3 regions of the Paenibacillus sp. sg306046 genome follow, and region 2 is predicted to be linked to each of the others. Evidence: riboswitches for the same ligand, from Rfam matches in the RefSeq annotation. Region 2 holds a riboswitch; each other region holds the start of a gene.
What was found. A riboswitch is a leader RNA that binds a small molecule or an ion and turns the genes downstream of it on or off. The one in region 2 is predicted to bind cobalamin.
Positions count from the first base shown of each region.

Region 1: another riboswitch for cobalamin. It lies ahead of AC6ROY_RS18255 (ABC transporter substrate-binding protein); the one in region 2 lies ahead of AC6ROY_RS01650 (ABC transporter substrate-binding protein).
Region 3: another riboswitch for cobalamin. It lies ahead of AC6ROY_RS13760 (energy-coupling factor ABC transporter permease); the one in region 2 lies ahead of AC6ROY_RS01650 (ABC transporter substrate-binding protein).

Region 1 covers NZ_JCAMRT010000018.1:71,399-82,047, forward strand. The annotation lists gene AC6ROY_RS18210 (rhamnogalacturonan lyase family protein) at 1-3,056, shown strand, start outside; gene AC6ROY_RS18215 (nitroreductase family protein) at 3,421-4,059, shown strand; gene AC6ROY_RS18220 (ArsR/SmtB family transcription factor) at 4,210-4,581, opposite strand; gene AC6ROY_RS18225 (SRPBCC family protein) at 4,585-5,016, opposite strand; gene AC6ROY_RS18230 (hypothetical protein) at 5,223-5,519, shown strand; gene AC6ROY_RS18235 (single stranded DNA-binding domain-containing protein) at 5,800-6,291, shown strand; gene AC6ROY_RS18240 (hypothetical protein) at 6,442-6,753, shown strand; gene AC6ROY_RS18245 (histidine phosphatase family protein) at 6,990-7,541, shown strand; gene AC6ROY_RS18250 (DUF1284 domain-containing protein) at 7,546-7,968, shown strand; cobalamin riboswitch at 8,066-8,280, shown strand; gene AC6ROY_RS18255 (ABC transporter substrate-binding protein) at 8,528-10,117, shown strand; gene nikB (nickel ABC transporter permease) at 10,133-10,649, shown strand, end outside.
Region 2 covers NZ_JCAMRT010000001.1:389,163-399,811, forward strand. The annotation lists gene cobU (bifunctional adenosylcobinamide kinase/adenosylcobinamide-phosphate guanylyltransferase) at 1-204, opposite strand, end outside; gene cobT (nicotinate-nucleotide--dimethylbenzimidazole phosphoribosyltransferase) at 201-1,436, opposite strand; gene AC6ROY_RS01640 (ABC transporter ATP-binding protein) at 1,429-2,220, opposite strand; gene AC6ROY_RS01645 (FecCD family ABC transporter permease) at 2,454-3,497, opposite strand; gene AC6ROY_RS01650 (ABC transporter substrate-binding protein) at 3,498-4,523, opposite strand; cobalamin riboswitch at 4,741-4,956, opposite strand; gene AC6ROY_RS01655 (hypothetical protein) at 5,030-5,593, opposite strand; gene AC6ROY_RS01660 (hypothetical protein) at 5,851-6,522, opposite strand; gene AC6ROY_RS01665 (aspartyl-phosphate phosphatase Spo0E family protein) at 6,766-7,032, opposite strand; gene AC6ROY_RS01670 (aminotransferase class I/II-fold pyridoxal phosphate-dependent enzyme) at 7,165-8,370, opposite strand; gene AC6ROY_RS01675 (Lrp/AsnC family transcriptional regulator) at 8,386-8,877, opposite strand; gene AC6ROY_RS01680 (hypothetical protein) at 9,016-9,333, opposite strand; gene cysK (cysteine synthase A) at 9,552-10,478, opposite strand; gene AC6ROY_RS01690 (MFS transporter) at 10,584-10,649, opposite strand, start outside.
Region 3 covers NZ_JCAMRT010000012.1:15,671-26,319, forward strand. The annotation lists gene AC6ROY_RS13730 (ATP-dependent helicase) at 1-2,375, shown strand, start outside; gene AC6ROY_RS13735 (MDR family MFS transporter) at 2,471-3,880, shown strand; partial or broken gene AC6ROY_RS13740 (transposase) at 4,159-4,272, shown strand; gene AC6ROY_RS13745 (energy-coupling factor ABC transporter ATP-binding protein) at 4,280-5,140, opposite strand; gene cbiQ (cobalt ECF transporter T component CbiQ) at 5,143-5,901, opposite strand; partial or broken gene AC6ROY_RS13755 (energy-coupling factor ABC transporter substrate-binding protein) at 5,979-6,257, opposite strand; gene AC6ROY_RS13760 (energy-coupling factor ABC transporter permease) at 6,254-7,021, opposite strand; cobalamin riboswitch at 7,245-7,436, opposite strand; gene AC6ROY_RS13765 (ABC transporter substrate-binding protein) at 7,536-9,158, shown strand; gene AC6ROY_RS13770 (ABC transporter permease) at 9,140-10,198, shown strand; gene AC6ROY_RS13775 (ABC transporter permease) at 10,195-10,649, shown strand, end outside.

The DNA.
Region 1 (10,649 bases), on a different contig from region 2:
CCAATTACCTGGAAATCCCGCTGCGCAAGCCGGCTGACGGCGTGACGCCTGCAGGCGAAGCGTATACGTACCGGGCCAACGATGCCAGCGTCGGCGATCTGGACGGCGATGGCGAGTATGAAATTGTTCTCAAGTGGGACCCGTCCAACTCCAAGGACAACTCGCAAAGCGGCTACACGGGTCCGACGTACGTGGATGCGTACAAGCTGGACGGCACGTTCATGTGGCGCATTGACCTGGGACGCAACATCCGCTCAGGCGCTCATTATCTCGACGTGATGGTGTACGATCTCGACGGCGACGGCAAGGCTGAAGTAACGTTCCGGACGGCGGACGGTACGGTTGACGGCGTGGGTCAAGTCATTGGAGACGCGGCTGCCGATTACCGCAACAGCGCCGGTTATATTTTGGAAGGACCGGAATTCCATACGATCTTCGAAGGGGCGACCGGCAAAGCGCTGGCGACGGATGCCTATGAGCCTGCCCGCGGCAATGTGGGCGATTGGGGCGACACGTACGGCAATCGGGTGGACCGGTTCCTTGCGGCGATCGCTTACCTGGACGGAGAGCGGCCAAGCGTAGTGATGCAGCGCGGCTACTATACCCGGATGGTGCTTGTCGCTTACAACTGGCGGGATGGCAAGCTGACCAAGCTTTGGACCTTCGACTCCAAGGACCCAGAGCATGCAAGCTATGCCGGTCAGGGCAATCATCAGCTGAGCGTAGCGGATGTGGACAATGACGGCAAAGATGAGATCATCACCGGGGCAGCCGCGATTGATCATGACGGCAAGGGGCTATGGAACTCCAGGCTCGGTCATGGCGATGCGATGCATGTTGGTAATCTGGACCCGACCCGTCTCGGACTGGAAATGTGGGCGGTGCAGGAAGATACGGCCGTGAAATATTCGGCAGAGCTGAAGGATGCGCGCACCGGCCGCGTGCTGTGGGGGCAGCTGCAGACCGGCAAGGATATTGGCCGGGGGCTGTCCGCCGATCTGGACCCGCGGTATGCGGGCGAGGAGATGTGGGCGATTGACGGCGAATGGAACAGTCCGACAGGGGGCTTGTTCAGCGCCCAGGGCGAAAAAATTTCCAACAACATTCCGTCGTCCAATTTTGCGATCTGGTGGGACGGCGATCTCGGCCGCGAGCTGCTGGATCACGAGTGGAAGGGAGATCCGACACGCGTGGGCGTGCCGAAAATCGACAAGTGGAACGTAGCGACGCAGTCCATGGACAGATTGGTGACCTTTAACGGGACCTTCTCCAGCAATGATACGAAGGGCAACCCGGCGCTGCAGGCCGATCTGCTCGGCGACTGGCGCGAGGAGGTGCTGGTCCGCACCGAGGACAGCCATGCGCTCCGGCTGTATACGACGACGGATGTCACCGCGCATCGCATTCCGACGCTGATGCATGATCCGACGTATCGCCTTGGCGTCGCCTGGCAAAATACCGGGTACAACCAGCCGCCGCATACCGGCTTTTTCCTGGGCTACGGGATGGAGACACCGCCGCAGCCGAATATTCGAACGTTGCCGGTGCAGGCGGCCGGAATTACAGTGTCGGCGGCAGCGCAGCAAGTAAAAGCCGGACAGCAGCTGCAGCTTGAAGCGGTGTTCCGGCCTGCGGCGACGACTAACCAGTCGGTGACCTGGTCGGTTTACCACGAGGAGGGAACGCCGACAGCGTTGGCTAAGGTGACGAGCGGCGGCTTGCTGAGCGCTCTGTCAGCGGGCAAGGTCAAAGCGGTGGCGACGGCCGTAGACGGCTCCGGCGTAAGCGGCTCGCTGCTGGTGACGATTCAGGCTGCGGACAGCGAAACGTCCGGCGGCGAAGGCAATTCGTCACCGACGGGCGGCGCGACGAGCGGCAGCGTACCGCAGCAGGCAGCGGCAACCGATCAGGGCCATGTGAAGGTGACGGCAACGGTAGATGCCAGCGGTCACGCCGTGGCGGATGTATCGGCAGCGGCGCTGCAGCAAGCCGCGGAACAAGCGGCAGGCGGCAAGCTTGTTGTTGAGCTGACTGCGGCGGACGGCGTGAAGCCGGTCAAGCTGGCTCTGCCTGCGCAGGAGCTGGTCGCTGCGACGGGCGGCGACGTCCAGACGATCGAGCTGCGGGCGGGCCAGACCGTTGTGACGCTGACTGCGGAGCTGATTCGTTCCGCAGTCGGCAGCGCGTCCTCCAAGCTGGAGCTGGCTGTCAGCCCGGTAGACCCGGCCGGCTTGCCCGAAGCGGCAAAGCAACGGCTTGGCTCCTACCCGGTATATGACTTCCGGCTGCAGGTGGACGGCCAATCGGTTGCTGCCTTCAACGGACAATTAAGCGTGGAGCTGCCTTTCGAGCTGAAGGCAGGCCAGCAGCCGCATCAGGTGGTCGTATATCACGTGACGGAGCAAGGCGTGCTGGAGCCGGTAATGAACGGCCGATATGACACAGCGACCGGACGCGCGGCATTTAAGCCGGAGCACTTTAGCCACTATGCGGCTGCGTATGTGCAGGTCAGCTTCGAGGATATCGCCCATGTAGGCTGGGCCAGGTCCAGCATCGAGGGCTTGGCGGCTCGTGCGGTGATCGACGGCACGGCTCCCGGCGTCTTCCAGCCCGACCAGCCGGTGACGCGGGCGCAATATGTGAAGCTGCTGATGCAGGCATTTGGACTGACTGACGAGACGGCGAGCGGCGCATTCAGCGACGTTCCGGCTGGCAGCTGGAGCTATGCTCCGGTCGCGACTGCCCGCAAGCTGGGCATCGCCCAAGGGCAAGCGGACGGCAGCTTTGGTGCAGACGCGTTGATCACCCGCGAGGATATGGCAGTGCTGGCTTACCGCACGGCGCAGCATGTGCGGATGTCCTTCAAGCCGCAGTCCGATGCGGCTCCGTTCACTGACCCGGCTGCGATCAGCGGGTACGCGGTTCGGGCTGTGGAGGCGCTGCACGGCGGCGGCGTCATTCAGGGCACCGGCGCAGGTCGATTTGACCCGCAAGGGCAGGCGACGCGCGCGCAGGCAGCGGTTATGCTCGACCGGCTCCTGCAGCTGCAGAACTAAAGCTGATTAACGCCTGCCTTCCAGCGGCTGAAGATGATTGTGCGTTTCCTGCCCAAGATTTTTCAGCCGCCGGCCAGCTGCCGGCTCGTCCGATGAGCCTGGCTGTTGTCAGGAGGGTACTGGAGCATCAGGGGCTGTCCCCAAAGTCGCTTTTTGACTTTCAGCCCCTGCCAAGCTGTATGATTTTCGTATAAAGTGAGCCTTCATTTCCACGTAGGGGTGGTTGTGAAGGTTCTTTTGCTGATCTCCGGGGGTGGCCCGGGCAGCTCTTTGGTTTGTGCTTGACAAAGAACGCCTAATCAATTATCTTTAATTCAAGATATTAATGGCGTAATAAGCAGCCTAACTTTGGAGGAGATGCAGGATGACGACAACGGCCCGTGAATTAACTGACTTGGTGAAAGCCCGCAGATCGGCTAATAAATTTATCCCCGGCGTCGAAATTTCGGACCGGGAGCTGGATGAGCTGTTCCAGTTGACGAAATTTGCTCCGTCGGCATTTAATTTGCAGCATACGCATTATATTGCGGTCAGAGATCCGCAGGTGAAGGAGAAAGTATACGAGGCGGCATACAAGCAATACAAAGTCAGCAGCGCCTCCGCGGTGATCGTGGTACTGGGGAACAAAGGCGCCTATCAGGATGTGGCGAAGCTGAACGAAGGCTTGCTGAGCCTGGGCGTCATTGACCAACGGGAATATGATGAAACGGTGCAATCGGTGCAAAGCTTCTATACGGATCGCGGCGAAGGTTTTATGCAGGATGAGGCAATCCGTAATGCAAGCTTGTCCGCAATGCTGTTTATGCTGCTTGCCAAGGATCAGGGCTGGGACACGTGTCCGATGATCGGCTTTGATCCGGAGGCGCTGCGTGCAGCGTTGAATATTCCCGATACCCACGTGCCCGCTCTGCTGATCGCGCTCGGCAAGGAGGATACGTCCAGACAGCGTCCGCGCGGCTACCGCAAGCCTGTCGGTGAATTTGTCAGCTACGACGGGTTCTGAGTGACCGGTCCTGCATGCTCCTCAATCCTTATACAAGCCGTCTCCAGCATCACGGATGATTGTCCGGTCCGATGCGGAGGCGGCTTGTTTGTTAAGGAAAGGAAGTCGGAAAAGCGCTCGTCGCCGGCAGGTTCGTTGAGGCCAGGCGGCTTACTCGCCGCGCGTGACCGGCCAAGGCGCCGCCGTCTGTCCGCCGCTGTCTGCGTCGGTTTCAACAAGCTGCTTCAGCACAGACAGCCGATTGTCCCAGAATCGTTCGTAGTAAGCAAGCCAGCGCTTCAGCTCCAGCAGCGGCTCAGGCTGCAGCCGGTAGCGCTTCTCGCGCCCGACCTTCTGCTCGCTGACCAATCCGGCATCGGACAAAATGCGCAAATGCTTGGACACCGCTGTGCGGGTCATCGGGAAATGGCTGCTGATGGCGTTGACGGGCAGCTCCTGGTCGCCGAGCAGCTGGAGCAGCTTGCGCCGGGTCGGGTCAGCGATGGCCTGAAATACGTCGTGTTTGGACGCAGGGCCATCCATCGGCTAAGCCTCGACGTAATTGCGCAGCGCCTGGAGAATAATTTGCTCCCATCCTTGATCCATCCGGTCGCGGACCATGCCGTGCTTCATGCCCGTCTGCGCGATGACATCCTCGGCATGGCCCCAGCCGGAGTGCGTCAGTGCAAATTCAGTCTGGCCTTCACGCTCAGCCAAATGAAACGAGATAATCCATTCGTCGCCCCAGGTGAAGACGAGCCGATTGGGCGGGTCGATTTCCTTTACCCGACATTGCGAGGTGCCGTAAGGGGATTGGATCGTAAATTCAAAGCCAAGCTGCGGCTCAAAGCTGTTCGGCATAAACCAGGCGGCGATGCCCGCGGACGTGGCGACAGCGTCCCATACCCGCTGGACGGGCGCTTGAAGGAGTACGGTTTTACGAATATCAGGGACAGGCTGGTTTGCAGGTGATGACATAACGGCGAATGCCTCCTTGAGAAGTTTAATAGGAAACCATTTGGTTTCATTTATTGTAAGAAAACGAAGGATGCTTGTCAAGGAGCGTTGAACAGCAAGCTGATTTAAATAGGAACGTTAGTTCTGTAAAATGTTGACATGAACTAAAAATATGATATAATAGATTTAACGAACAAATGTTCCTAGTTTGAGAGGGGTGTAGATCAATGAGTGCGGTTAATGTCAGATTTATCGAGCGGGATCATTTCAGACGTGTCATGCTGGAAAACAGCGAGTATGTAAGTGAGCAGCAAATTGAGCAGATTCTGAACGCGGTCGGGCGAACATGGGTGGATTTAACGTTCAAGTTTTTCGACAACGGGTCGCTGATAATTGTGGACAACGATACGGATCTACAGGTGCCCGTCAGTCAACTCAAGGGAGCAAGCTACGATTTTTACGTCAAGCAGCGAATCAAGATGATTAAGGAAAATTTGCTGGAAAAAATATTGCAGTCCGCCTGAGGTGCGGCGTGAAGCAGACCTGGCGTGACTTTTTATAAGAAGCCCTAATCCTCATCTCCTACGGGCAGACACCAGCACGGGCGCATTGCGCCTGTGTTATGTGTTAGTTAAAGCATTTCATAATGGCCGGTGGTGAAAAAACTGCGAAAGGAAAGCTTGGTTTACGATCCCCCATTTTTGGTTAACAATGACTTAACATAACCCGCGACCTCGTTTAACATCCACAACTTATGATAAAGAGGTAGGTGAGGAAGGTTACATTCGGAGGGGGACGATCCAGGTGAATCCCGTTGTGAAAATATATGCGTGTTGGCTGCTCCTGCTCGCCTTGCTGCTGGTCGCTGTACTTCCGCCGTCTGTTCAATATACATGGATGCAGCGCGCGTATGCTGCTGGAGCTCCGCTCGTTTCCCTGTTTGCCTGGAATCAACCTGTAGTCGCCGCTGCCCAAACAGATACCGTTGTGTTAAAGCCCAAAGCGGACGTGTATCCGCTGATGTCGGTGCTGGAAGCCCGGCATATGCTGGAGCAGCCTGTTTCAGTAGAAGGGATCGTCGTCATAACAAGCGAACCGGAAGCGCTGCCGCGCTCCGGCCAACGCCATATTGTCCGCTTGCAGGACGCCACCGGGGAGATCGTCATCGCCGCCAAGGGGCTGGAGGGTATCCGGTCCGGGGAGCGGCTCAAGGTGAGTGGATTTGTTGGCGATACCGCCGGTGTCCTTGAGCTGCGAGCCTACAAAGAAGATGTACTTAGGCTGGACGCCAAGTAAATGTTCGCGGCATGCAGCTTGCTTTCCGTGCTCGGAATGTTAAGCGGTTGCATGCGGGTGGCTGCCCCAAACCGATCAAGTATGGAACTTGAAGGAAGTAGTCCCGTATCATTCAAGTAATGATACTAAAAAAGCAAAGGACTGGTTTCGATGAGACTATCTCAAATTTTTATTCTGATCACTGCAATTCTGGAGGCAATACTCGGTATTCCGTTTATCGGCGGGACAATTGTTATTAGTTGGGCTTATATGCCTCTGGCAATCATGTTTGTTTTGCATGTAGTGACCCTCGCATTTGCGCTCAGGGAATATGGGCCTAAAATCGGCAGCATTGTCGGCATTTTGACTTCGTTGATTGCCTGGATTCCGTTTGTGGGCATGATCATGCATATCCTGACGGCGATCCTTTTGTTTATTTCCTCGTTCACCAGCGATTCGTACCGTAACCGGTCGTATCGTTAATTAAGCCGGTATTACCTGGCGACTAGGCTGAAGTTATCCCTTCAAGCTTTCGGTCCTGCGTCCTTCACACCGACCATCGGTTTTTGTCTCGTCCGTAGCTGGGCGAAGCAAATCATCGACGGTCTTTTTGTTCTACGCAAGCAGGACGCGAATAGCGGCTAAGGTTCTGCTATACTGGAAGCGGGATGCATTTCCCCTAATGGATTGCACAGCGTTGCAGGGAAAGGGATTTTACGATGAAAATTGGCTTGATCCGCCATTATAAAGTGAAGCATGCGTTGCCGACCTCAGGCTTCCTGAGTCCGGCTGAGATGAATAACTGGTTTCAGACCTATGACGCCTCAGACATTGAGCTGGGACAGACGGAGCTGCGGGACATCAATTGGAGCCGCTGCTATGTCAGCAGCATGGAGCGGGCGATCAGGACGGCCAAGCACGTTTACCAAGGGCCGATGGTCATCACGGAACGTCTGCGAGAGGTCGCCTACCCGGACTTTCACCGGATGTCCAAGCGGCGTCTGCACGTGCTCGTCTGGATGCTGCTGCTGCGCTTGACCTGGTACATCTTGCCGGGCTTGTTCCCGGAGAGCCGCAGGGACGTGCGTCGGCGGGTGGAGCTGATGCTGGATGATATTTTCGCTCAGGGCGAAGGGGATGTGCTGATTGTAAGCCATGCCGCCTTGATGATGGAGCTGCGCAGGGAGCTGCGGCGCAGAGGCTATCGGGGTCCTTCCTTCGGAACGGCGATGAACGGTCGGCTTTATGTATTTGAACCAAAAGGAGAGTGAGACGATGATCCGGCTGCGCGGGCATCATCTGCTTTGTTTGCTGGGATTTCGCGGCATGGGATATTCAGAGGACTTCTGTGTAAATATGACGGCCATCTATGAGCGGCTTCGTGTGGAGCCGGAGACGGTAATTGTTATGATCGAAGGCCCGGACGACATTTGCGCCCATTTTCCGCAGGACAAGCCGGATCATTGCCGCGGGGAGAGCGTACATGTGCGCGATGCGTTGGTTGTGCAGCGGCTCGGTCTGAAGCTGGAGCAGCCGATTCGTTGGTCGGAGGTGACGGCGATGCTGGCTGAACGGATGGCGCCGGACGATATTGGCCGGATATGCGCGTCCTGTCCATGGGAGCCGTACGGCGTATGCCGCGAGGGGGTCGGGATCATTAACCGTGGGGAACGTCTCCCGGCTGCGCCCCGCCGCTGATGCTGCGGCCATTCCTATATTGACAGAACATGTGTTCAAGCTTAACATAAGATGGTTCAGCTTCAGAGACGGTGCGCAACCGTCAGCTGTTATTTATTGAATAGGATCGAAAATAGGTGCGGGACCAAAGTGAAGGACGCTTTGATTCCGCTTAAAAGGGAAGTTCGGTGCAAGGCCGACACGGACCCGCCACTGTAAAGGGCGCTGCCGCAAGCAGCACCTTCCTCTCACAAACACGCCACTGGCTGCACGCCGGGAAGGTGTGGGAGCGATGCCCCAAGTCAGGAGACCTGCCTATTTTGACATCACTGTTTGACCTACGGTGTTTAGGGAGGTGGTTGGCAATGCGGATGGTGAAGAGGCTGGCCTTTCATCTGTTGTTCGGGCAGGACAATGGGGCATACAGGCGCAGACGTCGATTCCAGCAAGCATTTCTGACGGCTTCTCCAGCGTCGGGGATGCTTTTTTTGTACATGTATGGTCAAAACCTTTGTTTAATCAAGCTTTAATTTTGGTTTCAAGCCCACGTTCATGAAAGAAAATGAAGGAGAGACAAGCTATGCGGAAACCTTACAATAAACGAAGAGGTGCGGGGCTCGGTCTCCTGCTGCTGAGTCTGCTGCTGCTGTTTGCAGGCTGCACACAGGCCGGACAAGGGAACAGCGAGGCAGGCAAGACTGGTGACGCTGCAGACCAGGCAGGAGCCGAGACTCAGACAGGCAAGACGTTAACGATGGCCTATACATGGAATCCGACCGGCGTGGACCCGCACGGGGATAACAGCTGGGATGTGATGCGTTCAGGCGCAGGCGAGACGCTGATCAAGCTCGACGAGAAGCTGCAGCCGACCGCCTGGCTTGCGAAAGAATGGAAGCAGGATAATACTACGACCTGGACGCTGAAGCTGGAGCCGGGCGTCACGTTTCATAATGGCAAGAAGATGGATGCTGCAGCGGTCAAAGCATCACTGCTCCGTTCGATCCAGAACAGCCATCTCGCCAAAGGCTTGCTGATGGTGAAGGAAATCGAGGCGTCGGCGCCCGATCAGCTGACCATTACGACGACGCAGCCGAATGCGGCATTGATTTCCAGTTTGGCCGATCCGAGCGCCATTATTTTGGATACGGCCAGCATGGTCAACGAGCGCAGCTACCCGGCGATGACGGGGCCGTTCAAAATCAAGCAGTTTACAAAGGACGTTTCGTTGTCTGTGGAGCGTTATGACGCCTATTGGGGCAAGCCTGCCAAGCTGGCCGGCGCCGTGATGAAGTTTGTCACCGACGGTACGGCTCGCCTGATGGCGCTGCAGGCCGGTGAGGTCGATGCAGCAACCGATATTCCGATCGACAGTGTGGAGCTGGTCAAGAAAAACCAGAAGCTGGAGGTGCTGTCCGCACCGTCGGTTCGTACCCATATGGTGCTGTTTAATATGAATTCCACGTTGTTTAAGGTCGGCACGAACCGTCAGGCCATTGATAAGGCTATTCCGCGCGAGGCGATTATTCAGTCGATTATGCGCGGCTTTGGCACGAAGGCGAAGGGGCCGTTCCCGGATATTTTGCCATTCGGCAAAGTCGCGGAGCAGGCTGCCGGCCAAACGACCGAGCAGCTGCTGACGGCTGACGGCTGGAGCAAAAATGCGAAGGGCATCTGGGAGAAAAACGGCCAGCCGTTTCAAGCGACCTTGCTGACTTTCCCGCAGCGGCCTGAGCTGTCCGTCATGGCGGAGGTTATCCAAAGCGGGCTGCTCAAGCAGGGCATGACGGTCAATATCCGCAAGGTCGAAAATATTGATGCCGAGCTGGGCAAGCCGAACTGGGATTTGGCGATGTACAGCATGCTGACGGCACATACGGGCGACCCGCAGTATTTCCTGAATATTTTTTATCAGCCGAAGAGCGAATCCAATGTCAGCCACTACGCTTCCGAGCCGCTGGCAAGCATACTGGATCAGCTGAATGCGTCCTCGGATAACGCGAAGCGCAACCAGCTCGCCGTCCAGGCGCAAACGATGATTAACCAGGACTTGCCGCAATCCTTTATCGTGCATCCGGACAATGTATTTGGGGTGAAAAAGGGTGTGACCGGCTTTATTCCGCATCCGATCGAATATTACTACATCACCGCTCAGGTCGATATAGCCGGATAAAAGGTGGAACCAGGCATGCTGCGTTATTGGCTAGTACGCGTCGTACAGCTTGTGCTGGTGATGTACGGCGTATCGACGCTTACTTTTATCTTGATGCGGATTTCTCCCGGCGATCCGGCGCGTATTTTATTGACCACTCATAATATTCCGGCGTCCCAGGAGGCGTTGAACGCGCTCAGGGAAGAGCTGGGGCTTGTCGATTCGCTCAGTGTTCAGTACATGCGCTGGCTCAGCGATGTGTTTACCTGGAATTGGGGAACGTCGTATATGTCCAAGGAGCCGGTTATGCAGGAGCTGCTGAAGCGGCTTCCCGCCACCATTGAGCTTGCCCTGGGCGGTCTGCTTGTGCTGCTGCTGGTCACCTGCGTCCTTGGGGTGTCTACGGCTGTGTTTGCGGGCCGCTGGCCGGATCGGCTGGGACGGTGGCTTGCCTTGCTCGGCGCTTCGGTGCCATCCTTCTGGATCGGCTTTCTGCTGATCTATGTAGGCTCGGTGCGTCTGGGCTGGCTGCCGTCTATGGGACGCGGGAGCT
Region 2 (10,649 bases):
CAGCGCATACGGCGCTTCGAGCGTGCGCCATATGTAGCCGCGCTGCTCACGCTCCTGCCGATGGAGCGCGATCCGCTGCTCCATCTCCTCGTCATAGGCTTGCGCCGTAGCAATGTACAAGCCTTCAGCACCCAGCGTAGCCGCGTACCGCTCGGCGAAGGAGCTCTTGCCGCTGCGCGCGCCGCCTGTCACCAGCGCCTTCACGGCTTACCGGCGGCACGCTCGTCCGCTTCCTGAGCCGACTGTCCCTGCTCCTTGTTCCTCTCCGCATCGCCCTCATCGCGCTTTTCCTCATGCAGACCAGCCTGGCCCTGCTCACTGTCCGCCTCCGGACCGACCTGACCGTGTCCGCGAGCCTGCGCCTCGGTCCCCTCGGCAGCCGAGCCCTGCGACACGCCCGCATCGGCAAATGTCGCCATTTCCTTCACAATCCGCACCGCCGCTTCAATCAGCGGAAATGCGAGCACCGCACCCGTCCCCTCGCCCAGACGCATGTCCATCCGCAGCATCGGCGTCAGCCCGATTTGCTCCAGCAGCCGCGCATGGCCCTGCTCCTGCGACAAATGCGAAGCGACCATATACGATGTGCTGAGCGGCGCCAGCCGTGCGGCGAGCAAGGCGGCAGCCGACGAGATAAACCCGTCGATGACAACCGGGCAGCGGTGGCGGGCCGCTCCAAGAATGACGCCGACCAGTCCGGCGATTTCGAGTCCGCCAACCTTTGCCAGCACATCAATCGGGTCGCCCGCATCCGGGCTGTTCAGCGCAATCGACCGGCTGATCACCTGCTGCTTATGCCGCAGACGGTCATCATCAATCCCCGTTCCCCGGCCGGTGGCCGCAACCGGATCGGTCTGTCCCAATACCGTCAAAATCGCTGCGCTGGCCGTCGTATTCCCGATGCCCATCTCGCCTGTCGCAAACATTCGATAGCCCTGCTCAGCCAGCTCGCCGACCAGTTCGATCCCGACAGCAATCGCCGCCTCAGCTTCGGCTCTCGTCATCGCCGGACCAACGGCCATATTGGCTGTGCCTTTGCGTACCTTGCGCGACACAAGCTCCGGATGGCTCAAGTCCGCATTGACCCCGATATCGACACAAACGACATCGGCTCCGGCGTGACGCGCCAGCACATTAACCGCTGCACCGCCGTTCAGGAAATTCAATACCATCTGCGGCGTCACCTCGGCCGGGAACGCGCTGACGCCTTCCTCGCACACGCCATGATCGCCAGCCATCACAAGGACGGCCTTCCGCGACAGATCCGGGGTCAGCTCGCCCGTAATGCCTGCAAGCTGCCGAGCCGTTTCCTCCAGACGGCCCAGACTGCCGGGCGGCTTGGTCAGGCTGTCCAGCCGTGCGGCTGCCTTGTGCACAGCCTCAGCGTCCAGCGGAACAATGGCTGACGCGACTTCTTTCCAGTTCGTGCTACTCATCCTGTTTTCCCCCAGTTACTAAAATTTGCGGAACACTGCTGTCCGGATGAGCCAGCACATGCGGACGCGTCCCGTAGACACGCTCCAGCAAATCGGCCTCCAGCACCTCCTGCGGTGCGCCAATGGCCTCGACAGCTCCGCGATGCAGCAGCAGCAGCCGATCCGCATATTGCGCCGCCAAGTTCAGATCATGCAGCACGGAAATAACCGTCATGCCCCGATCCTGCTGCCAGCGGCGAACCTTGTCCATCAGCTCCACCTGGTAGCCGATATCCAGAAATGTTGTCGGCTCATCCAGCAGCAGCAATTGCGGCTCCTGCGCCATCGCCTTGCCCAATGCGACCCGCTGCCGTTCGCCGCCGCTCAGCTGCTCCACGGCCTGATCGCGCAGCGGCTCCAGCTTCAGCGAACCGATGATCTGCTCGATCAGCCCGGCCGAATCGCCTCGTTCGTCGCCGAGCCAATTTTGATAGGGATACCGCCCCATCTCGATCACTTCCTGTACCGTAAATCCGACCGGAGGAAGCGCATCCTGCTGCAGCACGGCGATCTGCCGGGCAAGCGCCTTGCGCGAATAGGCTCCAACCGGCTGACCGTTCAAGGTGATCTGACCGCCGCTGGCCGGCAATACGCCGGACAGCAGCTGCAGCAGCGTCGTCTTGCCGCTGCCGTTCGGGCCGAGAATACATAGCCATTCACCCGGCCGTACCGTAAATTGCACGCCGTCCAGCACGACTCGCGTCCCGTAGCGCTTCTGCAGACGCTCAACCGCCACCTCAATCACGGCTTCCTCCGCCCCCTTCGCACCTCTGATGGACTTCAGCTGAACCTCTTCATTGACACGAAGCCGCTCTGTCCGCCTACTCATTTCTGACCAGCTTCCCCGTCTCCGACTGCCTTTGGCTCCCCTGGTAGCTTCCCTTTTGCTCCTTGTGGCTGCCTCTGACTGGCCCAGGCTACCACGACCACTATGAACCGCCGCTTAATGCTCCGATTGCCCCGCGTGCGCCTGCCCGCTCAAGCTCCCTGATCACGTGCCAGTCGCTTGCGCCGCTTCAACAAATACGCGAAAAACGGAGCGCCCATAAATGCGGTTACGACACCAAGCGGAATTTCGGTAGGCGCCAGCAGCGTCCGGGCCAGCGTGTCGGCCAGCAGCACATAAATCGCGCCCCCGATGACGGACAGCGGCAGCAGCAAGCGGTAATCGGGGCCGACCAGCAGCCGCAGCAAATGAGGCACCAGCAGCCCGACGAAGCCCACAACTCCGGCCACCGACACCGCAGCCGCCGTAATTAACGTCGAAGCTACCAGCACCACCAGCTTCGTCCGCTCCACCGGCACCCCCAGATGGGCGGCCTGCCGTTCACCGAGCGCAAACAAATTCATCGCCCGGCCATAGCCGAGCAGCAGCAGCAGCCCCGCCGCCAAATACGGGAGCAGCAGCAGCGAATATGACCAGCCGCGCAACGCGAGACTACCCATCAGCCAAAAAATAATTTCATTAATCACCTGCTTGGACATCGACACCATCAAGGACACGATCGCCGATAAAAACGCCTGCAGCACCACACCCGATAAAATAACCGTCTCGATCTTCAGCTTCCCGTCCGTCCGGGCCAGCAGCAGCACGAGCAGCAGCGACACAGCGCCTGTGCAGAAGGCAACCGCAGGCACGCTCCATTCGCCCAGCGCATATTGCAGTCCAAATAAAATAAGAAAGGAAGCGCCGACGGACGCTCCCGAGGACACGCCCAGCGTGTACGGATCAGCCAGCGGATTGCGCAGCACGCCCTGGAAGGCCGCGCCGGCCAGCCCAAGCGCCGCCCCCACCAGCATACCGAGCACAATCCGGGGCAGCCGCACCTTCCAGACGATCTGCTCCGAGGAAGCCGGCCAAGCCGCTTCAACCCGCCCGTCCATGCCTGGGAAGTGATGAAGCAGAATGCTCCAGACATGAACAAACGGCACCCGGACCGAGCCAACCGACAACGCGATCGTAACGACAAGCAGCAGCAGTCCAAGCGCAGCCAGCCCCCAGCCGATCAGCTTTTTTTTCATTTACTTCACCAATTCAGGATAAATGCCCTTGGCAATTTCCTTCAAGCCCTCCGTAATTCGCGGACCGGGACGAACTGTCGTATCCTTATCCACGCCGGCCAGCCTGCCGTCCTTCACGGCGTCGATTTTCTCCCAGCCGCTGCGCTCGCGAATAAGCTGATCCAGCGTTTTTTTCGAGCTGTCATCAATCAGATTACGCGGGTAAAGAATGACCTTCGGATTTTCGGCGATAACCTTCTCCTCGCTCAGCTTGACATACCCTTTCTCCGACGCATACACATTGATGCCGCCCGCGATGTCGATCAGCTCGCTCAGAAATTCGCCGGAACCAACCGTCCAGCCTGGAGAAAATTCGATCAGCACCTTCTTTTTTTCCTCCGGGTTCAGCCCCTTCACCGCGTCAACGACCTGCTGCCGGTCCGCCTTCATCTGATCGACCAGCTTTTGCGCCTCCGCCTGACGGTCGAAAATTTGCCCCATCAGCAGCAAATTGTTCATCACATCATCAACCGTCTTCGGCTGCACCTGGAACAAATTGACCTTCAGCTCCCGCAGCTTCTCCACGGTCGGCAGCTTCATCGACACCCCGGTCAGCGTCAGGTCCGCACCCGCGCCGATCAAGGCTTCTTCATTGGGCTTCGTGATGCTGCCAAGCTTGGGCTTGCTCTTCGCTTCAGCCGGATAATCGCAATAATCGGATACCCCGACTACCTTGCTGCCCAGGCCAAGCGCAAACAGCATCTCCGTCTCGCTCGGCGAAGTGGACGCAATCCGCTCCGGAGCCTTCTCAAACACAAACTCCTTGCCCGTCGCATCCGTCACCTTGAGCGGGTAAGCGGTTCGCTTCGTCTGCGCTGCGCCTTGCTGCGCGCCACTTTCCGCTTTGGGCGGATCGACCAATACGCCGGGGTTGGGCGCATTGGTCGGCGGAGCCTTGTCTCCGCAAGCGGCAAGCGTTGCCGCGAGCGCCAAGCCCAGCACAGCGTTCAGCAGCTTGCGGCTTCTTTTTTTCAACAGATGATCCATCCTTATTCTCACTCCTACCTTGTGCATTTCGTTAAGCTGATCCCACCCTGGCATGCCCCCGTTTACAACAAAAGCCAGACAAAAAAACCTCTGCCTGCGGACCAAAGTCCAGAGCAGAGGACAGACTTCTACGCGCCGGTCCGTCTTCGGGCATCCTTTACCCGCCGACCAACCAGTCACCGCCTTGTCACTGCCGCTCCCTTTCCTCGAAAGGAACTAGCCGTACCGGCGGCGGGCAGGTCTCCTGACTTACGGACTCCTTGCCGGCTCCCCGCCTTCCCATCGTCGCTGGCCGCGCCGACAGTGGCATGTGGGGAGCTTATCGTCCGATTACAGTGGCGGGACCGCGCCGGATTTTAACCGGCTTCCCTTTTAACCCGAAGACTTCTCCGTTGCCGTGTCGTCTCCGGGCACCCGTGCCGTATTTCATGTCATACCATTTGTTTATAGCCGTCAGCCAAGCCTTCGCAAGCTCTTGTCGCATTACGTCGGTCCGAGCCGATCCGCTACTTCTGGGCAATGTGCTTCATCACCAGCTTGGCCTTCTCAATATCCTTCGCATTCTGCGGAATAAACGCATACAAATCCTTGCCATTCAGCTTCAGCTCCGTAAACCACTTCGTCTGTTCCAGCGGAATGCCATACAGATGCTTTTCCAGCTTGGGAGCAGGCTTGTCCGCCGCCTTCGAAGACTTGCTGTCCCGATCCTCGATCGGAACCTCCAGCACTCCGTCCGGGAAGTCCGCCGCGCTCGCCAGCTCATCCAGCGGCACGAAGCCTCCCTGCATCCCCAGACCCTTGAATTGCTCGCCTGGAACGACAATGATCCCGTTTTCCCCAGCAGCAATTTCAACGATTAATTTTTCCATTGAAAACATCGGCGATGCCGAAATCGACACGGTTGGCGTTTCCCCTACATTGGCAACAAGCGCCGTTTGCAGCTTCTCCGCCACTTCGCCCGGAATTCCGGTTTTCGAGATCATAAACATCGGCACATCCGCCTTCGGTCCGCCGCAGCCCGCGAGCACCAGCAGCAAGCCTATACAGAGCAGCCAGCATCCTTTCCTCAAGACCCGTTCCCTCCATCCGACAAGTTTGTCAGCTAAGTATGCAATCCGCTTAACCTTCTCATCGACCTATCTTACCATATCGGATTCCTTCGGATCAAAATTATTTCGGCAGAAAGCGCTTGAGCGGTCTGAACTGAAAAAAAGAATAAGCACGCCTATTTTGGATAGGATGCTTATTCCTTTAAAGCGACCGACCGATTGCTTGCTGTCACTAGCCGAAGGCTGTCCGGCAAAAGCTCTGCAGCGAGCTTTCATGTTCACGCTGTGTTTTCCCTCGCGACGCCCTGCTTGTTTTTCTCCAGCAGCCATACCACCCCCCATAACGCCAGACTCGCTATAACCGCCACGATCGCTGATCCACCCGCATGCAGCAGCAAAATCGGAGCCCACAATATACCGAGCGTGCGATGCGCCACCCGCATCCATTTGTTGCGAATTTTGTTCAGGAACAGACCGTACCCGGCGAGCGTCAGCAGAATCACAAATCCGGCCAGGCCGGAATAAATATCACGGCTCCCCGGCTTCGCAATGAGAAAATAAACGCCATGAGCTGCAACGGCCAGCAGCGTCAGCCAGCCCAGCAGCTTATGAGCCGCGTACAGCAGCTTCCCCGCTTTTCGCACCAGCAGCGACGGAGATTTCAGCTTTTTCTTGAACCAGAACCAGGAGAAGCTGACCGCGCCCAAGCCTACAGCAACCGTGCCTATGTTTTTGAACCACGCCTGGATACCTCCTGGTCCCGCTTCGCCGCCTGTCGGCGGGCGCATACCGCCTCCACCGCCTCCAGCCCCGCCACCTTCAGGCGGTCGCATACCGCCCATGCCGCCGCCGCCCGGAGGCGCCGACATGAAGTAAACGTACACGACTAGCGCGATCGCTGCCGCAACCGCCACAATGGCCGGAATCCATACCTTCTTGTTAGACTTCATCAAACCGCACCTTTCCCCATCGAATTACCTCTACTGTAATCCATCAAGATGAGCATACGATGAAACTTGGCTGAAAATCAGCTGAATGTATGACCGCCGGCTCTTCACTATGGATCAGCCTAGCTTACCCAACCAACAAAAAAAACACTCCCGGTATCGAGTGTTCTACGAGTCTTCCTATAGCTGTTACGCCGGTTCCGGCATCACCGTCCCATTTCCCCGCAACGCGCAAGAAGCCGCTTCTCAGCGGCCTCTACGGTGTGCTTTCATATATTCATTGATTTTAATATCCAATTCCATACTAATCTCGACCACTCGGGGAGAAGTCAAACTGCTGCCATCCTGAACGAGCGCTTCCAGCTCCTTGCGCAGCCGGTAAATGTCATCTTCTAAGGACGCAGATGATGAGGTTGCATTTCGTTTTCCAAACATCCACTTGGCTTTGCTTTCGTTCTCATGAATCCATCCGATTTGCAGGTGCTGCCGAAGCCGATATTCCGGAAAAGCCATAATTCATCCCTCCCAGTTCCCGAATCTTTAGACCCATAGAAGAAAAGCCTCATAAATGATTAAACCTATGAAACTTCCATGTATCTAACATACCAGTTTTGGGAGAACTTGAAAATGGCTTTTTTTGTCGAATCACATTTTTTTCATAAAATTTCCAATCCGGTCGAACGCTTCCGTCAGCTGGCTGACCGAATAGGCGTAAGAACAGCGCAGAAAGCCTTCTCCGCCGAGTCCGAATACGTCGCCGGGAACTGCCGCCACCTTGCCCTCCAGCAGCAAGCGGGTCGCAAATTGCTCGGAAGTGAGACCTGTTGCCTGTATGGACGGAAACGCATAAAACGCGCCCTGAGGCTCATGGCACGGAAGACCGACCTCCCGGAAGCCCTGGACAACGAGCCGTCTGCGTTGATTGTAGGACTCCACCATACGGTCCTTCTCTTCCATCCCGTTCCGCAGCGCCTCAAGTGCAGCCACTTGACCCATAGACGGCGCACACATAATCGTGTATTGATGGATTTTGAGCATCCCCGCAATCAGCTCGCGGTGCGCGCACACATAACCCATCCGCCAGCCGGTCATCGCAAACGACTTGGAGAAGCCGCTGACCAAAATCGTCCGGTCGCGCATCCCCGGCATCGAGGCGAAGCTGACGTGCTTCTGCCCGTAAGTCAGCTCAGCGTAAATTTCATCGGAAATGACAAGCAGATCGTGCTCCTCCACAAGCTTTGCGATCGGCAGCCAATCGTCGTAAGTCATGATGCCCCCGGTCGGATTGCTTGGGTAGCACAAAATCAGTACCTTCGAACGCGGCGTAATGGCGGCCTTCAACGACTCCGGCGTCAGCTTGAACTTATCCTTGGCGAACGTCTCGATGCCGACAGGCACGCCGCCGCTGAACTTCGCAATCGGTGAATACGTGATATACGTCGGCTCAGGCACCAGCACCTCATCGCCCGGCGATACAAGCGCCCGCAGCGCCAGATCAATCGCCTCGCTGCCCCCTACTGTGACAAGCACCTCGTCTTTCGGCTCATACTCCACCTGGAACGAGCTATGCAAATAGTCGGCAATCGCCTCACGCAGCTCCGGCAACCCCGAATTCGGCGTATACTTCGTATTGCCCCGCTCCAGCGCATACACGCAAGCGTCGCGCACATGCCACGGGGTGCTGAAATCCGGCTCGCCGACGCCGAGCGAAATAATATCTTTACTGCCCACGGCCAGGTCAAAAAATTTACGGATGCCTGAAGGAGGTATCTGCTGAACGACCGGGGTCAAATAACTGCTGAGGGATCGGGAACGAGGGGACTGTCCCTCTGTTTGCTTCTGCTCTATCATCGTTCTCAGCGTCCTTTACGGCGAAATTAACAGACGATGGTCATCCTCATGGTCCTCGAAGGTGACCCCGTCCTGCTTATATTTTTTTAGAATAAAGTGCGTCTTGGTCGATAACACCCGATCAATCGGCGACAGCTTGTTGGAGACAAACGAAGCGACCTCCTTGAGCGTCTTGCCTTCGATTTCGACGAGCAGATCGTAGGCGCCCGACATCAGGTAGACGGATTTCACTTCCGGATATAAGTAGATCCGTTCCGCAATCGCGTCGAAGCCGCGGCCGCGTTCCGGCGTAATTTGTACCTCGATTAAAGCCGTTACCTTTTCATTGTCCACTTTGGCCCAATTCACGACCGTTGCGTATTTCACGATCACGTTCGCTTCCTCAAGCTCCTTGATCGCCGCCGCCACCTCCGCCTCCGTCGCCCCCAGCAAGGTTGCAATCAGTGCAGGGCTACGACGCGCATCTTCTTTCAGCAGCTCAAGAATTTTCATTTTGAATTGTTCCATGAATTCATCCTCCTGACCCAAGGTCATACATCCAAGCATAAAGCTTCAACCGCTTTTGCTTATCTCCCCATATTACACCTAACGACGGGTGCTGGTAAAGAAAAAAAAGCCTCCTGAGCGGAGGCCGGGTGAAGCTCCTTACAAGCAGGCGTGAACAGCCGCCGGAGCGGGCCGGGCAGCCACCTTAAGCAGCTTGCTCATGTAGGTGTCCAACTCACGTCCCTCGTAGCCGGGCAGAATGGCAAACCTTAAAGCCGCAGCGTTGTAATCCTGATCCTGACAAATCCCAAGACCGACCAAACGGTCCTGATCATAAGCTGCGATCACCGGGCTGCCGCCGTGGCGAAGCGTATCATATTCGAAGGCTTGCAGGACAGATGCCTGACCGGCCATAGCTGCGATCAATTGACGAACGTGCGCCTCGCACGGCAATTCGTTATGCAAAGCAATTTTCATGATCTCAGGTCCCTCCCAGGGAAAGGCTTGCGGACGCTTCGAACGTCCTGATAATTATTATTATACAATATAATGAATAAATATTCAAATCATTTCAGAGAGATTCCCCTGATATCATCGCGATGAACCATTCGCCCCGCAGCAAAAACCCGGCTCCCTCCGAGGAAACCGGGTCGATCGATGAGCAAGCAAGCCGTCAGGCCGCGCTATGCGCCATTTTAGAAAATATCCATGCTCAAATACCGTTCGCCTGTATCCGGCGCAATACACAGCACCCGCTTGCCGGAGCCAAGCTTGCGGGCAACCTGCAGCCCCGTCCAGACGGAAGCGCCCGCAGACGGGCCGACCAAAATTCCTTCCAGGCTAGCTAGCTGCCGCATCGTGCGCAGCGCATCGTCGTCGCTGACCTGTACGATTTCATCATAAATTGACGTATTCAATATCGCCGGCACGAAGCCGGGGCTTGTCCCGACAAGCTTATGCGGGCCTGGCTCCCCTCCGGACAGCACGGGCGAGCCTTGCGGCTCCACGACGTAAATTTGCAGCTCAGGCCATGCTTTGCGCAGCTCCTCTCCGGTTCCGGTAATCGTGCCGCCGGTGCCGGAGGTGGCGACAAAGGCATCCAGTCGGCCTGCCATCTGCTCGACAATTTCCGGCGCTGTCGTTATCCGGTGAATATCGGGATTCGCCTGATTTTCAAACTGCTGCGGAATAAAGCTTCCAGGAATTTGGTCCCGCAGCTCCTGCGCCTTGCGAATGGCGCCGGGCATCCGCTCGGCCGCTGGCGTCAGCACCACTTCGGAGCCGTACGCCTTCAAAATGTTAATGCGCTCCTTGCTCATATTGTCCGGCATAATGAGAATCGCTTTATACCCTTTGGCTGCCGCATTCATCGCGAGTCCGATCCCCGTATTGCCGCTCGTCGGCTCGATAATCGTCGCCCCCGGCTGCAGCTTGCCCGCGAGCTCCGCCTGCAAAATCAGATTGTACGCCGCACGGTCCTTCACGCTGCCGCTCGGATTAAAATATTCCAGCTTCACGTACAGCTCCGCGTCTTGCTCCCCAGTCAGCCTGCGGACCCGGACCGCCGGTGTATCCCCGATCAGCTCGGTTATGCTATTTACCATCAATGCTCGTCTGTTCATCTCGCAACTGCTCCCTTCCCGTCCTTGCCCTGGAATAAATATCCGTTTTGCTATCGGTTTAATTGTTAAGGACGGGAGCGGGATTGTCAAGATATTCGGCTCTGCTCAGGCCGCCTCCGCCTTGCGCATAAAATAATAAGCAAACAGCGGCGAGCTGCCCACCACGAGCAG
Region 3 (10,649 bases), on a different contig from region 2:
CGCCGGGCTCAGGGAAAACGACGACGCTAATTATGCGAATCGGCTATTTGCTGGAGGAAAAAGGGGTACATCCTTCGCGGATCAAAGCGGTAACGTTTAGCCGCGCTTCAGCGGCTGATATGAAGGAGCGGTTTGCGCGATTTTTTCCGGCGCTGCCGCCGGTTCCATTTTCCACGATTCACAGCTTCGCCTTCGGGGTGGTGCGAGAGTCAATGCGACGCACGGGGACGGCGTACCGGATTATTGAAGGCGAGCTGCGTGCGGAGCAGCAGGAAGAGGAGCTTTTGGAGGGGCGGCTGGAGGAGCAGCAGGTGCAACAAGGACAGCAGGTGCAGCAAAGACAGCATCAGCCATGGCTGCTTGACAGCAATGGCCGCCGCGAGCTTCCGCTGCACAAAAAGCTTATTTTGCGGCAGCTGTTCACCGATATTGTCGGCGGGGTGATCACGGATGATCAGATGGAGGACCTGACGACTTACATCAGCTTGGTCAAAAACAAAATGCTTCGCCCGGAGGAGTGGGCATCTGTGCCTTGCGAGGTGCGGCAGGCCGACTCTATTTTACATGCATATGAAGCTTTTAAGCGCCGGGGGGAGGAGCGGCTCCTTGATTTCGATGATATGCTGACGCTGGCTAATCAGGCGCTGGAGCAGGATGCGCAGCTGCTGGCCAAATACCAGCGCAGCTACGATTATGTGCTGACGGATGAAAGCCAGGATACATCGGCCGTCCAGCATGCGATTGTGGAGAAGCTGGTGCGTCGCCACAAAAATTTGTGCGTGGTAGCCGATGACGACCAGTCGATCTACAGCTGGCGCGGGGCTGAGCCGTCATATTTGCTGCAATTCCGCAGCGTGTACCCGAATGCGCTGACCTTGGTTATGGGACAAAATTATCGCTCCACCGGCCAGATCGTGCGGACAGCGGATCAGTTTATCAAGCGGAACAAACGGCGATACGACAAGCGGATGTTTACGCAAAATCCGGATGGCAAGCCGATTGTCGTCCGCAGCCTGAGCAGCTATGCGTTTCAGGCCGGGTATCTCGTTCGGGCGATAACAGGCTGCGAAAACTTGCGCGAAATCGCCATTTTGTACCGGAATAACGCATCGGCGATCGGTCTGATGCATGCGTTTGATCAAGCGGGCATTCCTTTTTATATGAAGGATGCGGATTTGCGCTTTTTTTCGCATTGGGTTGTTGAGGATGTACTGAACTTTATGCGGATGTCGTATACCGACAAGCGGCCCGAGCTGCTGGAGAAAATTCATATGAAGCTGATCGGGTACATCACGAAGCGGCAGATCGCCGAGCTGAAGAGCATCGCAAGCGGAGGCTCGGTGTTTGACCAGCTGGTTGAGCAGGTGGAGCTGCGGGACTACCAGCCCAAGCTGCTGCTGGAGGCCAAGGAGGCGTTTCGGGACATGCGGCACATGCCGCCCCGCGAGGCGATTCGCCTGATCCGCGACAAGCTGGGCTACGATAAAGCGATCGACCGGATGTGCGAGCGGCTTGGGTTTCGCAAGGCGTATTTGCTTGGCATCCTGCATACATTGGAGGAAATCGCCGAGCCGTTCCAAACGCTGGAGCAATTCGCGCGGCAGCTCAAGCATCTGGAGCAGGTGCTCAAGCAATCGCGCGCCCGCAAAAGCCATAACGCGGTAACCTGCTCAACCTTCCACAGCGCCAAAGGGCTTGAGTTCAAACAGGTCTACATGATTGACCTCATCGACGGCATCATCCCGTCCGCCGAGGACCGCGAGCGGCCGGTCGATGGAGAAAGCTCGTTAATGGAGGAGGCGGTGCGGCTTTTTTATGTCGGCATGACACGCGCGCAGCATGATCTGGAGCTGATTACATACCGGGAGCGGGATGGCGACAAGGTGCTGGAATCGCCATTTGTCACGGATGTGCGGAACATTGTTGATCCGGATGCGGCGGCAGCGCACAGGCGCGAGGGGCAGTCGGCTGGCGGGCAACGGGCGAGCAAGGGAGCCGAGGCTGGGGAACAGGCGGGCCGGCTGCGGACCAGCAAAGGAGCCAGGACTGGGACCAGAATGGGCGTCAGCACGGGGGCTGGTCAGCAGGCACAGGGGCAGCGCTCTGGCTTCGATATGGCGAATGGAAGCGGCTCCGCCGGGCGCTCCGCGCAAGTCCAGGTGCGGACAGCAGCAGCTCAGTTGGCAAAGCCTGGGCCAAATGCGATCCGGGACAGCAGCGAATTGCAGCCGGGCAAGCGGGTGCGCCATCGTACATTTGGCGTCGGCGACGTTATAAGGCTAAGCGGCGAACGGGTTCACGTGCAGTTTGCAGCCGGAGAGAAGGCCTTGTCGGTGGTTACCTGTCTGGAAACGGGGCTGCTGGAGCGGGAGTAACTTTCAATTGACAAGCCGATACAGGTTTGCTAGGATGACTATCATTCATAGAAACCTGACATAGCTATGTTATGGAAAAGGGACGGAGAACGTTTATGCCAAGTCATACCGCCAAGCTTCCGACCGGGAAGCTGACGAACCGCAAGCTGGTGACACTCGGCTTGATGGCCGCTATTTTTATCGGGGCGCTCGATGTAACGGTTGTCAGCACGGCCACGCCGCATATTGTTGACGATCTGAGCGGGCTAAGCATGGTGACGTGGGTATTTTCGATTTATACGCTGACCACCTGTGTAGCTACGCCGATTTTCGGGAAGCTGGCCGACCTGTACGGCCGGAAATCCGTGTTCTTGACCGGGCTGATCCTGTTTGTGCTCGCATCGGTGCTGTGCGGGCTGGCGGAGTCGATGACCAGTCTTGTCTGGTTTCGCGCTTTAAAAGGAATTGGAGCGGGAGCGCTGGCCCCGGTTACATTTACGATTATAGGCGATTTGTATCCTGGCGAGCAGCGGGGCAAAATGCAAGGACTGGTCTCCTCCGTATGGTCGGTGGCCGGGCTGCTTGGCCCGCTGGTCGGCGGTTATTTCGTCGATTACTTATCGTGGCGCTGGATTTTTCTAATGAATGTTCCGGTGGGCATTCTGTCGTTTGTGCTGGTGCTGGGCTTCCTGCACGAGCGCTTCGAGCGGCAGGAACGGCGGATTGATTATGCGGGCGCAGCGGCGTTTACGCTCGGCATCTCCGCGCTGCTGCTTGCGCTGCTCAGCGGGGGCGAAAGCTTGCCGTGGAGCTCGCCGCTGATCGTTGTGCTGTTTGCTGTTGCAACTGCCGCTCTGCTGCTGTTTATTCGCATCGAAGGCCGGGCGCAGGAGCCGATGATTCCGCTCGGGTTATTCCGCAATAGCGTGATGAACGTGTCGAATTTGAGCGGGTTTCTTGCCTTTGCCATTTCGACGGGCACGACGATTTATGCGCCGATGTGGATTCAAACGCTGCTTGGCTACAGCGCCACCAGCTCCGGACTGATGGTTATGCCGATGTCGCTGGCGTGGACGGTTGCCGCGATGGCGGCAGGCAAGCTGATGTTCCGGCTGGGCGCCAAGCCGTTTATCGTGCTTGGGTCGCTGCTGGTGCTGCTCGGCGGCGTCTGGCTGATGGCGCTGCAAATTACGTCCCCGTTCTGGTGGATGACAGCTATTTTGGTGATCATTGGCTTCGGCATGGGCTGTATGGCGACGCCGCAAACGGTACTGATCCAGTCCGCCGTCGGCTGGGAGCAGCGCGGTGTAGCGACCGCGACCAGCTCGCTGATGCGATCGCTTGGGCAGACCGTGGGCGTGGCGGTTTTCGGGGTGCTGTTTAACAGCCAGCTGATCGCAAACACGGATGCGGAGCTGGTCAGCGGCATCCAGGCCGTATTTGTCGGCTTTTTCGTCATCGCTTTGCTGAACGTGGCGGCTGTGCTGTTTCTGCCGTCGGCCAGCAAGATGAGGGAGGTTCAGTAGGGGGGCTTTGACGCTTGTAATATTTTACACTTTAAAGGAAAAATATCAGGATGTTGCATATTTATCTCAACATCCTGATACATATTATGTGACGTGTTCATAGGCTACGTGTTATAATATAGCCAGAGACAGCGTACAATGCAAAGAGAGCCGTGCTACTAACACGACTCTCCCAGCAATAGCCGCTTTTAAAGGGCGGTAGGCTTCAATAGGTTCTACGGCGCACATAGATCGCTACCTTGACCAGGGCGGTCTATTTGCGTTTCTGGTTAGACAGTACGGGCGTTGAGGATCAAATCACGGCGATGTACGCCAAAGGTGGAAGCACGCGGGACATTCAGGATCATTTGCAGGGACTGTACGGGATTGAAGTTTCACCTGCGCTCATTTCGCCGCGGGTCACCTCGGCGTGTCAGCGCCCGTCGCTTGGTCCGCCTTCGCGAGCAGCCGCTTGAGCTGCTCCGCGCTGCGGGGCGGCGGCGCATCACCGCGCAGCGCCGCCGGCAACGCCTGCCACAGCTCAAGCAGCAGCGGCGGTTCAAGTCCGAGCGCCAGCAGCGCTTCCCGCCGGACAAACACATCGTCCGGCGTACCGGCCAGCAGACAGCGGCCCCGGTCCAGCACGACGACCCAGTCCGCCCACGTGTAGGCGAGATTCATATCATGCGTCGCCATCGCTACGGTGACGCCGCTGGCATGGACGCGCTCCAACTCGGCGAGCAGCTGGCGCTCGGACAGCCGGTCCAGGTAAGCGGTCGGCTCGTCCAGCAGCAGCAGCTCCGGCTCCAGCGCCAGCACGCCGGCGAGGGAGACGCGTTTCTTTTGCCCCAGGCTGAGCTGATGAACCGGCCGGTCGGCCAGCTCCTCCAGGCCAAGCGACGCGAGGGTGCGGACGGTCCGCTCCCGGATGTCCGGCTCGGACATGCCCGCATTACGCAGCCCATAGCCGATGTCCTCATACGGCGTATGCAAAATAAGCTGCTGCTCCGGGTCTTGAAATACGAGCCCGATTTGCTGCCGGAGCCGCTTCAGCTCGGCCGCGCGGTAGGACAGCGGCTGTCCGTGCCAGCGAACCTCGCCGGAGCCGGGACGGAGCAGGCCGATCGCGTGGAGAAAAAAAGTCGATTTGCCGGAGCCGTTATGCCCGCAGATGGCGATTTTTTTTCCGGCTGGCAGCAGCAGCTCCAGCCCGTCCAGCGCAGGCAGTGCCGCGCCGGGGTATTGATGCACGAGCTGTCTCGTTTCCAAAATATACGTCATCTTCAGAAAAGCCCCTTCCAGATCAGCCAGCCCTGCAGCGCCAGCAGCGCGGCCAGTCCAAGCGCCGCTTCCCCCAAGAGCCGACGGGGGACCGGACGGCCGCCGCCGAGCGGGGACAGCCGGATGTCCCCGGTAAAGCCGCGGGCAGCCAGCCCGTGCGACAAGCCCCGGTAGCGCTGTATCGTTTTCGCAAACAGACGGCCGACCAGCACCGCAGTATCGCGGATGCGTCCGCGGAAGCCCGTTTGACCGCCGCGCGCTTGCTGCGCCTCGTACAGCTCCTGCGCGGTATCGGCGAATAAAAAGATAAACCGGTACGTGACCAGCATCAGCTCGGTCACCAGCCGGGGGGCCCGCAGCTTGTCCATCACCTGAAACAGGCTGGAAGCCGGCGTCGTCAAAATGAGGAAGGCCAGCACCGAAAAGCAGGCCGCTGTCCGGCACAGCAAGCCTGCCGCACGCGCAAGTCCGCTGCCGGATACATACAGCTGACCGGCGGCCAGATCCAGCTCCAGCACGAGCGCAGGCAGGCTGGCCGCATAAAACAGCAGGGAGACACCGACCAGGGCGGCGTAAAATCGCAGCGGAATGCGGGCGTGGCCGACAATGCCGAACCCCATCCAGACGAACACGGCCGCTTGCACGACTGGGTGGGCGGTGTAGGACACTAAAAAAAGAACGGCTGCGAAGCCGGCCTTCCCCAAGGGGGAGACGGAGCGCAGTCTGTTCGAATACGCATACGCGTCGATCCGGCGAATCATAAATGGGCGGAGTCGGGGCGCTTGCGGTTCTTGCTGCCGCTGGCGGTAGAGTTGGAGCCGGTGGTGGAGTCGTTGGTTTTGCCATGCTGCAGCGACTTGCCGCGCAGCAAGCCGATGACGTAGCCGATCAAGCCCGCGCCGATCGCGGCCTGCAGCGCAAACAGCATGCTTTCGGTTTCGGCCGGCGGCTCGAACCAGGAGGAGAACCACGGCTCATACGACGGAGCCAGTGTGCCGATCATTTCCTCGGCTGCGCCATCGGCGCCGCCGAATTCGCCCTGGACAAAGAGCAGCGGCAGCACGGCCAGCAACACAACGGCAATCAAAATGAGCCAGTTTTGGGTGCTTCTTTTCATTGGGAGCGTCCTCCTTTCATCGCCCGCTGCAGCAGCGACAGCTCCTCGGTGCTGTGCGCCTGCAGCCAGTTCCAGATCAGCACGGTCAGCAGCCCTTCGCTGATCGCCAGCGGAACTTGCGTGATGGCGAAGATGCCGCCAAATTTGGCGAAGGAAGCAAGCATGCCTCCGCTTTCCGCCGGAAAAGCAAGCGCCAGCTGCAGGGATGTGACGACATAGGTGCTCAGATCAGCCAGCGCGGCTGCGGTGAAAATGGCCAGCTTTTGCTTGCCTGTCGCCGCCATCAGCCAGCGGTAGGCCGCATAGCCGACGAATGGACCGGCTACGGCCATCGAGAAGGCGTTGGCGCCCAGCGTCGTCACGCCGCCATGGGCGAGCAGCACCGCCTGGAACATCAGCACAATCGAGCCAAGCACGCTCATCGGCAGCGGACCAAACATGACCGAGCCAAGCCCTGTGCCTGTCGGGTGCGAGCTGCTGCCGGTGACGGACGGAATTTTCAGCGCCGAAAGCACGAACGTAAACGCTCCGGCCAAGCCGAGCATCAGCTTCAGCTCCGGAGTTTCCCGTGTAATGCGGACCAAGGCGCGCAGGCCGAGTATAAAGAAGGGAATAAAAATCGCCCACCAGAAAATCGCCCAGCCCAGAGGCAGAAAGCCTTCCATAATATGCATGGCGCTGGCGGTTTGCGGCTCATTGAGCAGCAAATACAGCGTAAAGCCTGTAATGAGAAGCAGCGTACCGGCCAGCTTCTTCCGTTTCATTGTACATCCTCCGTTTCGTTAAGGAACCTCATAAACAGGAACTGCTAAACATCGACCTTTAACTTACATAAATCGCCCATGCCAAACAAATTACCCATACAAAACACAAATAAGCCAATCCATCTCGGAGTTGGCTGCCGGTACGATAACGTCACAAATAACGATCACTGGCATGCGACCGCTGCTGTGTGGCTCGTACACCTCTCCTTTCCGCGAAGGGTAACGGGTGTGCAGAAGCTAGGTAGGTCTCCTGGCTCCCGGATCAACGCGGCCTCTCGCCTTCCCCGGATCACATATCCGAGTGGCATGCAGAGAGAACGCTTTCCGGTTACAGTGGCGGGACCGCTCGGGAGTTGCACCCGATTCCCTGTTACCCTTTGCTGCTGGCAAAGGCACCTGGCTCTGTAAAGCAAATTTACTTGAAACATATCACAATCTAGTGACTTTGTCTATCGAGTGTGTTACTATTTTTATATTTCATGTTACTTGTATAGAAAAAGGGAGTGGTACGGTCGTGAGGTTTCGTTTTCGTTCATTAGGGTTGGCCGGCTTGATTTGTGCAATCGGGTTAGCCGGATGTACGGCCAAGCCGACGCCGCAGGCGCCGGGGCAAGCGACGGAGAGCAGCTCGGCCGCGCAGCAGGAGCAATTGATGCTCGCTGTAGGGGGAGAACCGGAGACAGGCTTTGATCCGACGACAGGCTGGGGCCGGTATGGCTCGCCGCTTTTCCAGAGCACCTTGTTAAAGCGCGACCATGAGATGAAAATCGGGTATGATCTGGCAACCGGCTATGAGCTGAGTGCGGATGGTCTTGTTTGGACGGTACAGCTGCGCAAGGATGCCAAGTTTTCCGATGGGAAACCTGTAACCTCTGCCGATGTGAAATATACGTTCGAAGCCGCCGGTAAAAGCGGTTCGGCGATTGACCTCACGAACCTTGGGTCGATGGAAACGCCGGATGACTATACGATTCAATTCAAGCTCAAGGAGTCGCAATCAACCTTTGCGCAAATGCTTGTCGCCACGGGCATCGTGCCGAAGCACGCCCATGGCAAGGACTATGCGTCCAAGCCGATCGGGTCCGGCCCGTACAAGCTTGTCCAGTGGGACAAAGGGCAGCAGGTGATCGTCGAGGCAAACCCTGACTATTACGGCGCGAAGCCGTATTTTAAGAAGCTGACGTTTTTGTTTCTGAACGAGGATGCTTCCTATGCGGCGGCGAAGGCGGGCAAGGTGGATATCGCGTATATCCCTGCGGCCTTCAGCAAACAGTCGGTCAGCGGGATGCAGATGGTAGCGGCGCATTCCGTGGATAACCGGGGCATTATGCTCCCTTATGTGAAATCCGGCGGCAAAACGAAGGAGGGCTATCCGATCGGCAACGACGTGACTGCCGAGCTGTCGATCCGTCAGGCGATCAACCGGGCGCTGGACCGCAAGGCGATTGTGCAGGGCGTATTGGAAGGTCACGGGACGCCGGCTTATACGGTCAACGACGGGCTGCCGTGGTTTAACCCGGAGGCGGTTATTCCGGACGCCGATCCTGAAGGAGCGAAAAAGCTGCTGGAGGCGGACGGCTGGAAAGATGCGGACGGCGACGGCGTTCGTGAGAAGGGCGCGCTGAAGGCGCAATTCAGTCTGATTTACCCGGCGAGCGATGTCACACGCCAATCGCTGGCGATTGCGGCGGCCGATATGCTGAAGCCGATCGGCATTCAGGTGAAAGCCGAGGGTAAAAGCTGGGATGAAATTGAAAAGCAGATGCATGCCAATCCGGTCATGTTTGGCTGGGGCAGCCATGATCCGCTCGAAATGTATCATGTCTACAGCGCGAAATATAAAGGGGTTGAATATTTTAATCCGGGGTATTACAGCAATGACACGGTTGAGGCTTATATGACGCAGGCGCTGCGGGCTACGACGGAGAAGGATGCGATGGACTATTGGAAGAAGGCGCAATGGGACGGCAAAACCGGACTGAGCGCCAAGGGTGACGCGCCATGGGCATGGCTCGTTAACATCGACCATCTGTATCTGGTGAAAAACGGTCTGGATATCGGCAAGCAGCCGATTCATCCGCATGGTCACGGCTGGCCGGTTACGGATAACATCGAGCAATGGCGATGGACGAAATAACCCGCCCGGCGGACAAGCCAGAGCGCGGACAGTCGGGCGGTCGCCATGGAGCGACTGCCCGTCTGCTTGCGTACATAGGGCGCAAAGGCTGTCGGCTGGCGCTGCTGCTGGCGGCGGTCAGCGCGATTTCGTTTATGCTGGTCGAATATTCGCCGATTGATCCGATCCAGGCCTATGTGGGCGCGGACCTGCTCAAGGTCGGGCCGGAGCAGCGCGAGGCGATTGCTGTTTATTGGGGCCTGGATCGTCCGCCGCTGGAGCGTTACCTGAACTGGGTGGCGGCGCTGCTGCAGGGAGATTTCGGCGAGTCCATGATGTACCGCAAGCCGGTGCTGGAGGTCATCGGCGAGCGTTTTCTCAGCTCCAGCGCCCTGATGCTGGCGGCCTGGACGCTGTCGGGGCTGGTCGGGTTCGCCGCTGGCGCGCTGGCGGCGATGCGGAAGGATACGTGGCTGGACCGGCTGATTCGCTGGTACTGCTATACGTTGTCCTCTACGCCGACGTTTTGGCTCGGACTGCTGCTGCTGTTGGTGTTCGCCGTCTGGCTCGGCTGGTTTCCTGTCGGCCTCGGTGTTCCTGCGGGGGTGCTGGCGGAGCAGGTTACGTTGTCCGACCGCATCCGGCATATGCTGCTGCCTGCGCTGACGCTGAGCGTGGTCGGCATATCCAGCATCGCGCTGCATACGAGGCAAAAGCTGATTCAGGTGATGGACAGCGACTACGTCTTATTTGCGAGAGCGCGCGGGGAGCGGGGATTCACGCTGTTCTGGCGTCATGGGCTGCGCAATGTGGCGCTGCCTGCGGTGACGCTGCAGTTTACGTCTTTTTCCGAGCTGTTCGGCGGGGCAGTGCTGGCGGAGCAAGTATTTGCTTATCCGGGTTTGGGCCAAGCGACCGTTGAGGCCGGGCTGCGGGGCGATGTGCCGCTGCTGCTCGGCATCGTGCTGTTCAGCGCTACGTTTGTATTTATCGGCAATCTGCTCGCTGATCTGGCATACCGGCTCATTGATCCGCGAATTCGGGAGGAGGCCCGGCTATGAAGCAGAAGCAGAAGCAGACAACAGAGCTTCCGCAGGGCGCACGCGCTGCGCTGGAGCCGCTATCGTCCGCCGGGTTCGCGCCCGGCCGGCTGTATGGCCGTCAACGGGCGCTAAGCTCGGCGATAGCGGCCGGAGGCTTGCTGCTGCTGGTTGCCCTTGGCGCACAGCTGCTGGACAGCGGACAGCTGGTGTCGCAGCTGGAGCTGCGCAATCTTGCGCCGTCCTGGAGTCATCCGTTTGGCACCGACTGGCTGGGGCGGGACATGCTGACACGAACGCTCAAGGGGCTGGCGCTCAGCATCAAGGTCGGCTTGACGGCAGGCGTCGTCAGCGTACTGATTGCCGCGCTGCTTGGACTGGCGGCGGCGACGCTCGGACGGGCGGCGGACCGTGTCGTCAGCTGGCTGATCGACCTGTTTCTCAGCGTGCCGCATCTGGTGACGCTGATTTT